One region of the Streptomyces sp. NPDC015171 genome, then DNA from elsewhere that is predicted to be linked to it. Evidence: riboswitches for the same ligand, from Rfam matches in the RefSeq annotation. Region 1 holds a riboswitch; the other holds the start of a gene.
The links. Region 1 has a riboswitch for glycine ahead of gcvP (aminomethyl-transferring glycine dehydrogenase). Riboswitches for the same ligand answer to the same signal wherever they lie in the genome.
Positions count from the first base shown of each region.

Region 1 (8,267 bases):
GAGGACACCTACGACGTGGACATCCACGACCGGCTGCGGGTCGGTCTCGAAGTGCAGCGGCTGGCCGACCGGTGTGTGCGGCGGTTGCGCGGGGCCGGGCTGTCCGGGCGGACGATCGTGCTGAAGGTGCGGCGGTACGACTTCTCGACCCTGACCCGCTCCGAGACGCTCAGAGGGCCCACGGACGACCCCGCGGTCATCCGGGAGGCGGCGGCGCGGCTGCTGGACTCCGTGGACACCACGGGCGGGGTGCGGCTGCTCGGGGTGGGCGTGTCCGGGCTCGCCGACTACACGCAGGAGGACCTCTTCGCGCAGGCGGCGGGGGTTCACGCGGAGCAGGTCGGTGACCTCGCCGAGGAGGCCGTGCCGGAGGCGCCGGAGGCGCGGCCGGAGCCGGCGGAGAGGCAGTGGTGGGCCGGAGAGGACGTGCGGCACGCCGAATGGGGGCACGGGTGGGTGCAGGGCAGCGGGCTGGGGCGGGTGACCGTGCGCTTCGAGACGCCTGAGTCGGGGCCGGGGCGGGTGCGGACGCTGCGGGTCGGGGATCCCGCGCTGGAGTCCGCTGAGCCGTTGCCGTTGGTCGCGGCGAGCGGTCCCGCCCACTCACCCCCCGCCCGACTCGGCCAGCCGCACAGCTACCCCCACGGCGGTCCGCCCCGGATCCCGGAGGGCTCGGGCGGGGCGCCGGCCGCGGATGCGGGGGCGGGCAGTGGCGCGGAAGAGGACGCGGCTGCGGATGCGGACGCGGATCCGGTGGTGGACGCGGGGTCGGATCGATGTCCGGCCGAGGCTCCGCCTGCGGAGGCGGGCGGAGCCCCGGACGCAGACCGTGCTTCGGACGCAGACCGTGCTTCGGACGTACACCGTGCTTCGGACGCGGGACCGGCCCCCTCGGACATGGGCCAGCCCTCGGACGTGGGCCAGCCCCCGGACATAGGTCGCGCCCCCGGCCGTGGCCCGCGGCGACCACCGGACGCAGGGCTTTGGGGGGAGGGGCGTCAGCCCTCCTCCGAGCCTGCCAGTTTGCCGAAGTTGTGGTCCGGGAGGGCGGGGGGTGAGGCTACATCCAGGCCGTAGTGGTGGTAGAGCTGGAGTTCCTGTTCGGGGGAGAGGTGGCGGCCCACGCCGAAGTCGGGGGCGTCCTTGATCAGTGCGCGGTCGAAGGGCACCTTGAGGGTGTCGTCGACGAATTCGCTGGGCTCCAAGGGGACGAAGGCGTCACGGGAGAACAGACCGGTGCGTATGGCCGCCCACTCGGGCACCCCGGTCGCGTCGTCCAGGTACACCTCGTCGATGGTGCCGATCTTGGTGCCATTGCGGTCGAACGCCTTGCGGCCGATCAGGTTGCGCGGATCGATATCGGTCTGCACGGTCCCTCTCCCTCCACTTGGTCGCAACTCATCCGTAAGCACTACAAAAGAGCACATTCAATGAGGCGGCCACTCGAAGACTCCGGCATTGACCTCGCTGGTAGGCTGGCACCGGCTGTCGACCCTGTGCGGGAGAGTCCTCCGACCACCTCGGAGGCGCCGAAGGAGCAAATCCTCCCCGGAATCTCTCAGGCTCACGTACCGCACGGACGAGGTCACTCTGGAAAGCAGGGCGGGTATTGGCTCCCGCCCTCACCGACGGTGAAAGCCGGCGCCGAAGGGCGTCCGGTGAAGCTCTCAGGTTGAGATGACAGAGGGGGAGGCCGTCGGGGTACCCGCGCCGGGGTGCCCCTCGCAGGTCGTGTCAGACCAGGAGGCCTCCGTAATGACCGCCCATCGCATTCCGCTCTCCGAGCTCGAAGCGGGCATCCCGTTCGAGCAGCGTCACATCGGGCCCGACCAGGAGGCGCGGGCCAAGATGCTCGCGCAGGTCGGATACGGCTCGCTCGACGAGCTGACCGCCGCGGCGGTCCCGGATGTGATCAAGAACGCCGATGCCCTGGACCTGCCGGGGGCCCGCACCGAGGCCGAGGTCCTCGCCGAGCTGCGCTCGCTCGCCGACCGCAACCAGGTCCTCGGCTCCATGATCGGCCTGGGCTACTACGGCACCTTCACGCCGCCCGTGATCCTGCGCAACGTCATGGAGAACCCGGCCTGGTACACGGCCTACACGCCGTACCAGCCGGAGATCTCCCAGGGCCGCCTCGAGGCGCTGCTGAACTTCCAGACCGTGGTCGCCGAACTCACCGGTCTGCCCACCTCCGGCGCCTCCCTGCTGGACGAGGGCACGGCCGCCGCCGAGGCGATGTCGCTGTCCCGGCGCATGGGCAAGAACAAGAAGGGCCTGTTCCTGGTCGACGCGGACGCGCTGCCGCAGACCATCGCCGTCATCGAGACCCGCGCCGAGCCGACCGGCGTCGAGGTCGTCGTCGCCGACCTCAGCGACGGCATCCCGGCCGACATCGCCGCACGCGAGATCAACGGCGTGCTGGTCCAGTACCCCGGTGCCTCCGGTGCCGTACGGGACATCAAGCCCGTCATCGACCAGGCGCACGAGCTGGGCGCCCTGGTCACCGTGGCCGCTGACCTGCTGGCGCTGACCCTGCTCACCTCGCCGGGCGAGCTGGGCGCGGACATCGCCGTCGGCACCACCCAGCGCTTCGGTGTGCCGATGGGCTTCGGCGGCCCGCACGCCGGCTACATGGCCGTGCACGAGAAGTTCGCGCGCAGCCTGCCCGGCCGCCTGGTCGGCGTCTCCGTCGACGCCGACGGCAACAAGGCCTACCGGCTCGCGCTGCAGACCCGTGAGCAGCACATCCGCCGGGAGAAGGCGACCAGCAACATCTGCACCGCGCAGGTGCTGCTCGCCGTGATGGCCGGCATGTACGCCGTCTACCACGGTCCCGAGGGGCTCAAGGCCATCGCCCGCCGTACGCACCGGTACGCCACGATCCTCGCCGAGGGCCTGAAGGCCGCCGGTGTGGAGATCGTCCACGGCGCGTACTTCGACACCCTGACCGCCCGCGTGCCCGGCAAGGCCGCCGAGGTCGTCGCCGCCGCCCGCGAGAACGGCGTCAACCTCCGCCTGGTCGACGCCGACCAGGTCTCCCTTGCCTGCGACGAGACCACGAACCGGGCGCAGCTGAGCGCCGTCTGGTCCGCCTTCGGCGTCGACGCCGACATCGAGGCGCTGGACACGGCCGCCGAGGACAGCCTGCCCGAGGCGCTGCTGCGCACCGACGCCTACCTCACGCACCCGGTGTTCCAGCAGCACCGCTCCGAGACCGCGATGCTGCGCTACCTGCGCAAGCTGTCCGACCGCGACTACGCGCTCGACCGCGGCATGATCCCGCTGGGCTCCTGCACCATGAAGCTCAACGCGACCACGGAGATGGAGCCGGTCACCTGGCCCGAGTTCGGCCAGCTGCACCCCTTCGCGCCGGCCGAGCAGGCGCAGGGCTACCTCACGCTCATCCACGAGCTGGAGGACCGTCTCGCCGAGGTCACCGGCTACGACAAGGTCTCCCTCCAGCCGAACGCCGGTTCGCAGGGCGAGCTGGCCGGTCTGCTGGCCGTCCGCGGCTACCACCGCGCCAACGGCGACGAGCAGCGCACCGTCTGTCTGATCCCGTCCTCCGCGCACGGCACCAACGCGGCCAGCGCCGTGATGGCCGGCATGAAGGTCGTCGTCGTCAAGACCGCCGAGGACGGCGAGATCGACGTCGCCGACCTGCGCGCCAAGATCGAGCAGTACCGCGACGAGCTGGCGGTACTGATGATCACGTACCCGTCGACGCACGGCGTCTTCGAGGAGCACGTCGCCGACATCTGCGCCCAGGTCCACGAGGCCGGCGGCCAGGTCTACGTCGACGGCGCCAACCTGAACGCGCTGGTCGGCCTCGCCAAGCCGGGCCACTTCGGCGGCGACGTCTCCCACCTGAACCTGCACAAGACGTTCTGCATCCCGCACGGCGGCGGCGGTCCGGGCGTCGGCCCGGTCGCGGTCCGGGCGCACCTGGCGCCGTACCTGCCGAACCACCCGCTCCAGCCGGAGGCCGGCCCGGAGACGGGCGTGGGCCCGATCTCGGCGGCCCCCTGGGGCAGCGCGGGCATCCTGCCGATCTCGTGGGCGTACGTCCGTCTGATGGGCGGCGAGGGCCTGAAGCGGGCCACACAGGTGGCCGTGCTGTCGGCGAACTACATCGCCAAGCGCCTGGAGCCGCACTTCCCGGTGCTCTACACCGGCCCCGGCGGCCTGGTCGCGCACGAGTGCATCATCGATCTGCGCCCGCTGACCAAGGCGACCGGCGTGAGCGTGGACGACGTGGCCAAGCGCCTGATCGACTACGGCTTCCACGCGCCGACCATGTCCTTCCCGGTGGCCGGCACGCTGATGATCGAGCCGACCGAGTCCGAGGACATCACCGAGCTCGACCGGTTCTGCGAAGCGATGATCGCCATCCGCGCGGAGATCGAGAAGGTCGGCTCGGGCGTGTGGCCCGCGGAGGACAACCCGCTGCGGAACGCCCCGCACACCGCCGCCGCGCTGGGCGGCGAGTGGGCGCACGCCTACAGCCGTGACGAGGCCGTCTTCCCGCCCGGTGTCTCGACCGCCGACAAGTACTGGCCGCCGGTGCGCCGCATCGACCAGGCCTTCGGCGACCGCAACCTGGTGTGCTCCTGCCCGCCGCTGGACGCCTACGAGGACTGAGTGAACGACGCCTGAGGGCCCCTCCGCACTGCGGACGGGGCCCTCAGGCGTCGCCGGACGGTCAGGGCCGCCGCCGAACCGTCAGGCGGTCGCCAGGGACACCTCGGTCGCCTTGATCAGGGCGATGACGTCCGAGCCCACGAACAGGCCGAGATCGCCGACCGCGTCCTTCGTGATCACGGCGGTCAGCTCGTCGCCCGCCAGGGAGACCTTCACGGAGGCCATGGCCTCGCCGGTGGTGAGCCGGGCGATGGTGCCGGGGAGCTGGTTGCGGATCGACAGGCCCTCGACGCGCTGGGTGGCGAGCGACACCTCGGTCGACTTCACCAGCGCGCGGACGGGCATGCCGGGGGAGAGGGCGAGCTGCTCGACGGCCTCCAGGGTGATGGCGGCCGTCAGCTCCGGGCCGCTGTCCAGCCGGACCTTGACGGTGGCCATGACCTCGCCTGGGTGGACCTCGGTCACGGTGCCGGGGAACTGGTTGCGGATGCTCAGGGTCATGGGCACCCACCGTAGAGCGCCCGTCCGCTCAGGCCGGGTATGCGTGGGTCTGCGTCGCCTTGACCGTCGCCCAGACCGACGCACCCGGGTGCAGGTCGAGCTCGGCGGCGGCGACCGTGGTCAGATCCGCGGCGAGCGGCAGCTCGCCGGTGAGGTCGGCGCGGATCTGGTCGCCGTGCGTCTCCAGTCCCGCGACCTCGCAGCGCCACAGGTTGCGGGCACTGGCGCCGGAGGGCCGGTCCCGGAACAGGGTCACCGAGGACGGCGGGAACGCCACGAAGACCGGGCCGTCCAGCTCCTCCGTGGTGGTGATCGAGGGGCCGCCGTCGAGCCGTACCGTGTGCCCGGCCGCCTGCCCCCGGTAGAGGTTGAGGCCCACGAGCTGGGCGATGTAGTCGGTGCGGGGGTGGCGGGCGATGTCGGCGGGGGCGCCTTCCTGGACGATCCGGCCGTGCTCGACGACCACCAGCCGGTCCGCCAGCACCATGGCGTCGAGCGGATCATGGGTGACCAGCACCGAGACCGCTTCGAACTCGGCCAGGTGGCGGCGGAGCTGGGAGCGGACCTCCAGGCGGGTGCGGGCGTCCAGGGCCGCGAGCGGTTCGTCGAGGAGGAGCAGCCGGGGCCGGGTGGCCAGGGCGCGGGCGAGGGCGACGCGCTGGGCCTGGCCGCCGGAGAGGCGGCGCGGCTTGACGCCCGCGTGGTCGGCCAGGCCCATCCGCTCCAGCCACGCTGCCGCCTGGGCGCGCGCCTCCGCCTTGCCCACGCCCTGGCAGCGCGGTCCGAAGGCCACGTTGTCCAAGGCGCTCAGATGCGGGAAGAGCAGATAGTCCTGGAAGACCACGCCGACCGGGCGGGATTCCGGCGGGGTGCGCTCCAGCGAGGCCCCGTCCAGGCGCAGATGGCCGTCCGTGAGCGGGGTGAGCCCGGCCAGGGCGCGCAGGGCGGTGGACTTGCCGGCGCCGTTGGGGCCGAGCAGCGCGACGACGTCCCCGGGGGCGGCCGTCAGGGTCACGTCCAGCCGGAACGTGCCCCGGTCGACCACGAGCCGGGCGTCGAGGCCGGCCTCGGGTACGACCGCGGCGGCCGGGCTCCGGTGGGCGTCGATGTCGGTCATGGGTCCGTCCGTCGGCACAGGTGCGGGGGTCCGCCTCCATCCTCCCGGCACCATCACACTCCCGTCATCCAGCGGTCCCGGAGGCCCGCGAGCACCGCGATCGACACGGCCAGCAGGACGAGGCTGAGGGCGATGGCGGCCTCGGGGTCGTTCTGCAGGGCGAGGTAGACCGCCAGGGGCATGGTCTGCGTGCGGCCGGGGAAGTTGCCGGCGAAGGTGATCGTCGCGCCGAACTCGCCGAGCGCCCGGGCCCAGGCCAGCACCGCGCCCGCCGCGATGCCGGGTGCGATCAGCGGCAGCGTCACCCGCCGGAACGCGGTGAAGCGGGAGGCACCGAGCGTGGTCGCCGCCTCCTCGTAGCGCGGGTCGGCGGCGCGCAGGGTGCCCTCGACGCTGATCACCAGGAAGGGCATCGCCACGAACGCCTCGGCGATCACGACCCCGGTGGTGGTGAACGGCAGGGTGATCCCGAACCAGGCGTCGAGCGACTTGCCGATCACGCCGTTGCGGCCCAGTGCGAGCAGCAGTGCCACACCGCCGACCACCGGCGGCAGCACCAGCGGGAGGGTCACCAGGGCCCGTACGAGACCCCGGCCGGGGAAGTCCGTACGGGCCAGCAGCCAGGCCAGTGGCACGCCGAGTACGAGACTGACGGCGGTCGCCGCGGTGGCGCTGATCAGCGACAGCTGGAGCGCCTGCCACACCTCGGTGCTGGTCAGCAGGTCGGGCAGGCTGCGCCAGGGCGCGCGGAGCAGCAGCGCGAGCAGCGGCAGCAGCAGGAAGGCCAGGGCGAGGACCCCCGGCAGCAGCAGCGGCAGCGGCACCCCGGGCCGGCCGCGCGGGCCGACGCGACGGCGCCGCGGCCGGCCCGTGCGGGGGCCGGCCGCGGCGCCGGGCTTGTCGAGCGAGGTCACGGCTTGAGGAACCCGGCCCCGGTCAGGACCTTCTGGCCTTCGGCGGACCGCACCAGCGCGATGAACGCCTTCGCCGTGTCGGCGTTCTGGGCGTTCTTCAGCAGCGCGATCGGGTAGTCGTTGATCGCCTCGGTGGACTCGGGGAACTCCACGCCCTCCACCTTGTCGCCCGCGGCCTTCACGTCGGTCTTGTAGACGACGGCGGCGTCGGCCTCCTTCAGCACCACCTTGTTGAGGGCGGACTTGACGTCCTGCTCGTAGGAGGCCGGGGTGAGCTTGAGCTTGCTGGCGTCCAGGGCCTTCTCGGCGGCGGCGCCGCACGGCACGGTCTTGTCGCACAGGACGACCTTCAGACCGGACTTGGTGAGGTCCTTCAGCGAGGCCACCTTGTCGGGGTTGCCCGGCAGGGTGGCGATCTCCAGCTGGTTGCGGACGAACGTGGCCGGGGTGCCGACCGCGTCCTGCTTGTCCGTCACGATCTTCATCGTCTTGGGGCTGGCGGCGGCGAAGACGTCCGCCGGGGCGCCGCTGGTGATGCTGGCGGCGAGGGTGTCGCTGCCGCCGAAGTTGAAGGTGACCTTGGTGCCGGGGTGAGCCTGTTCGAACTCCTTGCCCAGGGTCGTGAAGCTCTCCTTGAGGGAGGCGGCAGCGAACACGGTGACCGTGCCGGACAGCTTCGGGGAGGCGGAGCCGGACTTGTCCGCCTTGGGGGCCGGGGAGTCGTCGGAGTCGGAGGAGGAGCAGGCGCTGAGTGCCATCAGGGCGGCGGCTCCCGCACCGGCCAGCTGCAGCATACGGGTCCGGCGCACGGAACGGGTCATGAATCTACTCCTCGGGTCCTGTGGAACAACTGTCGCGCCCCTGACACGACCGGGCATCGGCCGTGCCGCGATGATAATGCCGCATCTGCCAGGGGGATGTCTTCTGTCACATCGCATGAGCTGCGGTCTTGCGGTTTGTAGCTTGCATGTGCGTTTGTACGGCGCGCTGCTGCGGGTACGGTTCTGCGGGAGGTGGTCGACGGTGACGCTCGCGGAACTGGCCCTGACCGGCGATCTGGTACGACCCGCCCGGCTGACCGTGCCCGACCTGCG
Region 1 covers NZ_JBIBUO010000029.1:9,774-18,040, forward strand. Annotated here, with positions in the region: partial or broken gene ACF073_RS39290 (DNA polymerase IV) at 1-690, shown strand, start outside; gene ACF073_RS39295 (PRC-barrel domain-containing protein) at 999-1,370, opposite strand; glycine riboswitch at 1,490-1,584, shown strand; gene gcvP (aminomethyl-transferring glycine dehydrogenase) at 1,756-4,641, shown strand; gene ACF073_RS39305 (molybdopterin-binding protein) at 4,723-5,142, opposite strand; gene ACF073_RS39310 (ABC transporter ATP-binding protein) at 5,171-6,259, opposite strand; gene modB (molybdate ABC transporter permease subunit) at 6,313-7,173, opposite strand; gene modA (molybdate ABC transporter substrate-binding protein) at 7,170-7,994, opposite strand; gene ACF073_RS39325 (molybdopterin-dependent oxidoreductase) at 8,143-8,267, shown strand, end outside.

Region 2 (8,267 bases), on a different contig from region 1:
GCCGGGCGGCGAACTCCGCGGCCTGCTCCGGGGCCATCACCCCGCCCTGGACCTCCAGGGTGTGTTCGACGCCTCGGACAGCCGGCCGCGGTACTCCGGCTCCGCCGCGCACAGACAGTGCTTGGCGGCCACGTGCAGCCGCACCGGCTCGGTGACCTCGGGGCCGAACCAGCGGCCCAGCGCGTCGGCGCCGGTGCGGCTGTGCCGGTTGTCGGTGCCGGTCATCAGCGCGCGGCCGGTGACCACGTCGCCCTCGACGTGCCCGACGTCGTGCAGCAGGGCGGCGGCCACCAGGTGAGGGCCGGCGCCCGCCGCCTCGGCCAGGGCCCCGGCCCGCGGCATGTGCTGGGCCATGGAGACCGGCTCGCCCGGGTACGCGGTCCCGCCGGCCCCGGCGAACAGCTCTTGCCCGGAGCGCGGATCACGGCACTCGGCGCACGGACAGGTGTCACGGAGCCCCATCGCCGGCAGGTCGCCGACCGGGCAGCCGGACAGCGGGCGCACGCGCTCCTCGGGGCACAGCGGTACAGACGACTTCGCCGAGCGTCACAGGCGGACACGTCCGGCGAGTGGCCCGTGGGAGGCGTCCGGGCGAACCCCGGTCCCCGGCGCGGGCGGCGCCGTCAGCACTCGATGATGTTCACCGCGAGCCCGCCCCGGGCCGTCTCCTTGTACTTCACGCTCATGTCCGCGCCGGTGTCCTTCATCGTCTTGATGACCTTGTCCAGGGACACCTTGTGCGAGCCGTCGCCGCGCATCGCCATCTTCGCGGCCGTGACCGCCTTCACCGCGGCCATGCCGTTGCGCTCGATGCACGGGATCTGGACCAGGCCGCCGACCGGGTCGCAGGTCAGGCCCAGGTTGTGCTCCATGCCGATCTCGGCCGCGTTCTCCACCTGCTCGGGGGAGCCGCCGAGCACCTCGGCGAGGGCGCCCGCGGCCATCGAGCAGGCGGAGCCGACCTCGCCCTGGCAGCCGACCTCGGCGCCGGAGATGGAGGCGTTCTCCTTGAAGAGCATGCCGATCGCGCCGGCGGCCAGCAGGAAGCGCACGACCCCGTCCTCGTCGGCGCCGGGGACGAAGTTGATGTAGTAGTGCAGGACCGCCGGGATGATGCCGGCCGCGCCGTTGGTCGGGGCGGTGACGACCCGGCCGCCGGCCGCGTTCTCCTCGTTCACCGCCATCGCGTAGAGGGTGAGCCACTCCATGGCGTGCGCCAGCGGGTCGCCCTCGGCGCGCAGCTGGCGGGCCGAGACGGCCGCGCGGCGGCGGACCTTCAGGCCGCCGGGGAGGATGCCCTCGCGGGAGATGCCGCGCTGCACGCACGCGCGCATCACGCGCCAGATCTCCAGCAGACCCTCGCGTATCTCCTCCTCGGTGCGCCAGGCCCGCTCGTTCTCCAGCATCAGGGAGGAGATCGACAGACCGGTCTCCTTGGTGAGCCGGAGCAGCTCGTCGCCGGTGCGGAACGGGTACTTCAGGACCGTGTCGTCCAGCACGATGCGGTCCGCGCCCACCGCGTCCTCGTCCACCACGAAGCCGCCGCCCACCGAGTAGTAGGTCTTGGTGAGCAGTTCCGCGCCCGCCTCGTCGTACGCCCACAGCGTCATGCCGTTGGCGTGGTACGGGAGCGCCTTGCGGCGGTGCAGCTTCAGGTCCGCGTCGAAGTCGAACGCGATCTCGTGCTCGCCGAGCAGGTTCAGCCGCCCGGACGACTTGATGTCGTCCACCCGCTGGTCCGCCGTCTCCACGTCCACCGTGCGCGGCGAGGCGCCCTCGAGACCGAGCAGCACCGCCTTGGGCGTGCCGTGGCCGTGGCCGGTCGCGCCGAGCGAACCGTACAGCTCCGCACGGACGGAGGCCGCCTTCTCCAGGTGGCCCTCGTTGTGCAGGCGCCGCGCGAACATGCGCGCCGCGCGCATCGGACCGACCGTGTGGGAGCTGGACGGGCCGATGCCGATCGAGAACAGGTCGAAGACCGAGATGGCCACGGGTGACTCCTCAATACGGGGGTGGTGCAAAGGGTGGTACAGGGGGGCGGGCACCGCACACGCCGCTTCTTCCAGTGTGCGCGGTGCCCCGCGAAAGGTGACCTACTTGTTCAGCCCCGGGTACAGCGGGTGCTTGGCGGCGAGCGCCGTCACCCGTGCCTTCAGGGCCTCGGCGTCGTACGACGGCTTCAGCGTCTTGGCGATCACGTCCGCGACCTCGGCGAAGTCCTCGGCCGTGAAGCCGCGGGTGGCGAGGGCGGGCGTGCCGATGCGCAGGCCCGACGTCACCATCGGGGGACGCGGGTCGTTCGGGACGGCGTTGCGGTTGACCGTGATGCCGACCTCGTGGAGCCGGTCCTCGGCCTGCTGCCCGTCCAGCTCGGACGCGCGCAGGTCGACCAGGATCAGGTGCACGTCCGTGCCGCCGGACAGCACGTTCACGCCGGCCTCGCGGGCATCGGCCGCGGTCAGGCGCTCGGCCAGGATCCGGGCGCCCTCGACCGTACGGCGCTGGCGCTCCTTGAAGTCCTCCGAGGCGGCGACCTTGAAGGAGACCGCCTTGGCCGCGATCACGTGCTCAAGGGGACCGCCCTGGAAGCCCGGGAAGACCGAGGAGTTCAGCTTCTTCGCGAACTCCTTCTTCGCGAGGATGACGCCGCCGCGCGGACCGCCGAGGGTCTTGTGGGTGGTCGAGGTGACCACGTGCGCGTGCTCCACCGGGTTCGGGTGGAGGCCGGCGGCGACCAGACCCGCGAAGTGCGCCATGTCGACCCACAGGTACGCCTCGACCTCGTCGGCGATCCGGCGGAACTCGGCGAAGTCCAGCTCACGCGGGTACGCCGACCAGCCGGCGATGATCACCTTGGGGCGGTGCTCCTTGGCGAGCCGCTCGACCTCGGCCATGTCGACCAGGCCGGTCTCCAGGTCCACGTGGTAGGCGACCACGTCGAACTGCTTGCCGGAGAAGTTCAGCCGCATCCCGTGGGTCAGGTGGCCGCCGTGCGCCAGGTCGAGACCGAGGATGGTGTCCCCGGGCTGGGCCAGCGCGAACAGGGCCGCCTGGTTGGCGGAGGCGCCGGAGTGGGGCTGCACATTGGCGTACTCGGCGCCGAACAGCTCCTTGACCCGGTCGATGGCGATCTGCTCGGCGACGTCGACGTGCTCGCAGCCGCCGTAGTAGCGGCGGCCCGGGTAGCCCTCGGCGTACTTGTTGGTGAGGACCGAACCCTGCGCCTCCATCACCGCGAGCGGCGCGAAGTTCTCGGAGGCGATCATCTCCAGCGTGGACTGCTGGCGGTGCAGCTCGGCGTCGACCGCGGCGGCTATCTCCGGGTCCAGCTCGTGCAGGGGGGTGTTCAGAACAGTCATCGTCTGTGCCTCCTCAGCCGGCGGAAAACGCGGTGTACTCGTCGGCGGTGAGCAGGTCGCCCGGCTCGTCCGAGACGCGCACCTTGAACAGCCAGCCGCCCTCGAAGGGGGCGGAGTTCACCAGCGACGGGTCGTTGACGACGTCCTCGTTGACCTCGGTGACCACACCGGTGACCGGCGAGTAGAGGTCGGAGACCGACTTGGTCGACTCCAGCTCACCGCAGGTCTCGCCCGCGGCCACCGTGGAGTCCACGTCGGGGAGCTGGACGAAGACGACATCGCCGAGCGCGTTGGCCGCGTGCTCCGTGATGCCGACCGTCGAGACGCCGTCCTCGGCGACCGACAGCCACTCGTGCTCCTTGCTGTAGCGCAGCTGCTGGGGGTTGCTCATGGCCTGAATTCTCCTGTACACGCGTGAGTGCTGGTGACGGGGGGACTGCGGAAACCGCTGGTGAGCGGGCGAATGTGCGCAGGGTCACGCACCGGCGGCGGGACCGGGGGCCCCGGGGCCGCGCGACCGCGCTCGGTCTCTACTTCTGGCGCTTGTAGAACGGCAGCGCCACGACCTCGTACGGCTCGTGGCTGCCCCGGATGTCCACGCCGACGCCCGTGGTGCCCGGCGCCGCGTGGGCCGGGTCGACGTAGGCCATGGCGATCGGCTTGCCCAGGGTGGGGGAGGGGGCACCGGAGGTGACCTCGCCGATCACCGCACCGCCCGCGACGACCGGGTACCCCGCGCGCGGGACGCGGCGCCCCTCGGCGATCAGGCCGACCAGGATCCGCGGCGGGTTCTGCTCGGCGCGGGCGGCGGCCCCGGTGAGCGCCTCGCGCCCCACGAAGTCGCCCTCCTTCTCGAACTTCACCACCCGGCCGAGCCCGGCGTCGAACGGCGTCAGGTCCGTGGTCAGCTCGTGCCCGTACAGCGGCATGCCCGCTTCGAGGCGCAGCGTGTCACGGCAGGACAGGCCGCACGGGACGAGGCCGGCGCCCTCGCCCGCCTCGGTCAGCGCCTGCCACAGCTCGACGGCGTGCTCCGGCTTCACGAACAGCTCGAAGCCGTCCTCGCCGGTGTAGCCGGTGCGGGCGATCAGCGCCGGGACACCGGCGACCGTGCCGGGCAGGCCGGCGTAGTACTTCAGGCCGTCCAGGTCGGCGTCGGTGAGGGACTTCAGGATCCCGGGGGACTGCGGGCCCTGCACGGCGATCAGCGCGTACGCGTCCCGGTCGTCGCGGACCTCGGCGGCGAAGCCGGCGGCGCGCTCGGTCAGCGCGTCCAGCACCACCTGGGCGTTGGAGGCGTTGGCCACCACCATGTACTCGGTCTCGGCGAGCCGGTAGACGATCAGGTCGTCCAGGATGCCGCCGTCGGCCCGGCAGATCATGGTGTAGCGGGCGCGGCCGACACCGACGGAGGCGATGTTGCCGACCAGGGCGTGGTTCAGCAGGGCGGCGGCCTCGGCACCGGTGACGGTGATCTCGCCCATGTGGGAGAGGTCGAAGAGACCGGCCCTGGTCCGCACGGCGAGGTGCTCGTCGCGCTCCGAGCCGTAGCGCAGGGGCATGTCCCAGCCGGCGAAGTCGGTCATCGTCGCGCCCAGCGAGCGGTGCACGGCGTCGAGGGCGGTGTGACGGAGTTCGGTACTGCTCATCGGTCGGTCGTCTCCCAGGGCAGGCATGGGGTCCCCCCGCGCGAGCGAAGCCGAGCGTGGGGGAGGGCGAGGAACGTTCCTCCCCATCTGTCATCGGAACCTGAGAGGTTCGCCATGACCGCCACCGGGACGGTCAAGGCTTGCACCTTGGGTGGGGCCGCTGTCGCAGCGGCCCGCTTTTCAGATGTGCCTCGCCCGCGCGGTAACGGGGCCTGAGAGATTCAAGGGAGGGACTTGCTCCTTCGGCGCCCCAGACGGTCCGGGAAGGGACCTGGGGACTCTCCCGCGCGGATTCAAACGGCCGGTATGCAGTTGGCGCGCACATCATTGCACGCCGCACCCCGCCCAGCCAGAGCGTGCTCCTTGTGACCGACCTGTGGCCGTACGCGCATGAAGCGCCGACCGTTGCCCATTACCTTCTCTTTACATACAACGGGCATGGGGATGACCAAGCCCAAGGGGAGGACGATCACGGTGAACAGGACCTCGGCCTACGCCGCCGCCGGCACCGCGGTGCCGAAGCAGCCCTCCGCCCCCGCTCGCGAGCGCTGCGCCGACCGCCCCGCGCCGGTCGTCCGCGATCTGCGCGACCGCGCGGGCCGCGGCCCGCACGCCCTGCTCTTCGGCCCCCGCGACCTGGTGGTGATCACCGGCCTGCCCGGCAGCGGCAAGTCCACCCTCATGCGGCGCGCGGTCAGCGGCCACCGCGTCGACTCCCAGGACACCCGCGACCGCTGGGAGGCCCGCCTCCCCCGCGCCCTGCCCTACGCGCTGTACCGCCCGCTGGTCAGGCTCGCCCACTACGCCGCACTGCGCCGGGCCCTGCGCACCGGCGAGGGAGTCGTCGTGCACGACTGCGGCACCCAGCCCTGGGTGCGCGGCTGGCTGGCCCGCGCGGCCCGCCGCCGCGGCGCCACCCTGCACCTGCTCCTCCTCGACGTCACCCCCGAGACGGCGAGGCAGGGCCAGCACGAGCGCGGCCGGGGCGTCTCCCGCTACGCCTTCCGCCGGCACTGCCGTACGGCGGCCCGCCTGCTGCGCGCGGTGGAGAAGGGCGCGCTGCCCGCCGGCTGCGGCGGCGCCGTGCTGCTGGACCGGGAAGCGGCGGACGTGCTGAGCCGCATCGGCTTCACTCGGTGAGGCGTTGTCACAGCCACCCGCTAGCCTTCTAGGTCACAGCAGCGGTTTTCCAGCAGGCGGTAGGCAGATGGACTTCCCGGCGGACTTTCCCGCGGACTTCCCGGCACAGGCGCACCCCCACCCGCACGGCGGTTGGCCCGGCAACGAGCTGGAGGAGGTGCTCTCGGCCTCCCTCGGCATCCCCGCGGCAGGCGGCAGGATCGTCGAGGTCCTCGGCCGCAGCTTCCTGTGGATCCCGCTGCCGAGCGGCGGCGGCCCGGACAGCGGCACGCTCGACCTCCCGACGCTGGACATCGACGGCCAGGCGTACGTCCCGGTGTTCAGCTCCGAGGAGCAGCTGCGCCAGGTGGCCGGAGTCCAGATGTCGTACACGGTCGCCCCGGCGGTGGAGTTCGCCCGCGGCCTGCCCGCGCAGGTCGGCATCGCCGTCAACCCGGACGGCGTGGTCGGCATCCCGCTGCCGCCCGCCGCCGTGGCCGAGCTGTGCCGTGTGGGCCGCACCCCGCTCGACGGCCCCGGCACCGGCGGCCGGGTCCGGCTCTTCGAGCCCGACTGGCAGGACGACCCGGTCGACTTCCTCGCCGCCGCCTCCGCCGAGTTCGCCGCGGCCGGCGTGGTCCTCACCGCCCGCCGCTGCCTGGCCGCCGTGGAGACGGCCGACCCGGTGATGTTCGTGGGCGTGGAGCTCTCCCAGTGGGAGGGCGATCTGCGCGCCCGCCCCCTGGAGGCGCTGGGCAGGGCGCTCGGCGCGGTCCCGGTCAAGTGGCCGGTGAACCTGGTGCTGCTGGACGTGACCGACGACCCGGTCTCCGGCTGGCTGAAGTCGAACGTCCGCCCCTTCTATCAGCACGGTCACTGATCAGCGGCCCCGGCGCCGGCGGACCTCGGGGGCGCGGGGACGCGCGCGACCGGCCGCGCGCACCCCGCGCCCGCGCACGAACAGAAGGCCCCGGGCTGCCAGGCGCTTAAGCTGTTTCCGAACGCGGGGCACTGAATAGAAGGGCACGACAGGTGAGCGCGAGTCACAGCGGCAGCGTGACCGGCAGCGTCGAGCACATGCTGCGCCAGGTCACGCCCGGACGCTACGACGCCTACGAGGCCCTGCTGCGTGCCCTCGCCACCCCGTCCTCCGGCCAGATCTGGATGTTCCTGTGGCACGGCCAGGCCGGCTCCCCGGACGCCCAGTACGGGACGATGGAGGTGGACGGCTTCCACTACGCCCCCTGCGTGACCTCCGCCCAGGAGCTGTCGGCCAGCGGCTGGAACCGCTCCTACGAGGTGGTCGACGGCCTGGACGTGGCCCGCACGCTCTATCCCGACCACTACGGAGTGTGGGTCAACCCGCACGCGCCGGGCGGCGGTGTCGGCATCCCCTGGCTGGACCTGCGCCGTATCGCCACCGGCCTGGACCGCCAGCCCGCGGGCCCGCTCAGGCTCTCGGAACCCGGCATCGAGATCCCGCAGTTCTACGCCCTGCTCGCGCAGAACGCCCACCGCACCCCCGCGCTCCGCTCGCTGCGCCGCGCCTGGGTGCAGCCCACGCTCGGGGCGCCGTACCTCGCCATCGGCCTCGACGTGTACGACGCCTCGCCGGCCGCGGTCGACTCGGTGCGCGCGATGATGCAGCAGTCCGTCGGCGCGGTCCCGGAGGGACTGCCGGTGTCGACGGTGGCGATGACCGACGACTTCGACCCGGTGGTGATGTGGATGCGGGCCAACGCGCGCCCCTTCTACGACCGCGAGGCCCACGCGGCGCCGCCCCCGCACCGGCTCCAGGCCCCGGCCACCGGGTACTGACCGACGCCGTCGACGCCCTGGGCCGTGTCCGCACAGCACTGTGCCCGCTCCGGCAGAGGGCGGGGCGGGCACAGTGTATTTGTCAGACGCTGCCGCGCGTGCCGGAGGTCACGGCTTGGGCGTGCACGGGTTCTTGCCCACGCACTCGGACCAGAAAAGCGCCGCCGTGATGCCGCCGAACACCCCGTAATCCTTGTCGATCTTGGTCGAGCAATGCGGGCCGTAATGGCCCTTCTGGATGTGGAACTTCTGGAACTCCACCTTGGGCGTCACGTAGCCGTAATGCTTTCCCGGAACCTTGAGGGTGTCGGTGACGGTGACA
Region 2 covers NZ_JBIBUO010000009.1:56,220-64,486, forward strand. Annotated here, with positions in the region: gene ACF073_RS24265 (hypothetical protein) at 1-37, opposite strand, end outside; gene ACF073_RS24270 (HD domain-containing protein) at 37-504, opposite strand; gene ACF073_RS24275 (L-serine ammonia-lyase) at 624-1,991, opposite strand; gene glyA (serine hydroxymethyltransferase) at 2,094-3,359, opposite strand; gene gcvH (glycine cleavage system protein GcvH) at 3,373-3,750, opposite strand; gene gcvT (glycine cleavage system aminomethyltransferase GcvT) at 3,890-5,008, opposite strand; glycine riboswitch at 5,199-5,304, opposite strand; gene ACF073_RS24295 (AAA family ATPase) at 5,483-6,148, shown strand; gene ACF073_RS24300 (enhanced serine sensitivity protein SseB) at 6,216-7,007, shown strand; gene ACF073_RS24305 (enhanced serine sensitivity protein SseB C-terminal domain-containing protein) at 7,160-7,945, shown strand; gene ACF073_RS24310 (hypothetical protein) at 8,054-8,267, opposite strand, start outside.
Region 2: it holds a riboswitch for glycine, as region 1 does, so the genes downstream of both, gcvT (glycine cleavage system aminomethyltransferase GcvT) here and gcvP (aminomethyl-transferring glycine dehydrogenase) in region 1, are expected to answer to the same signal.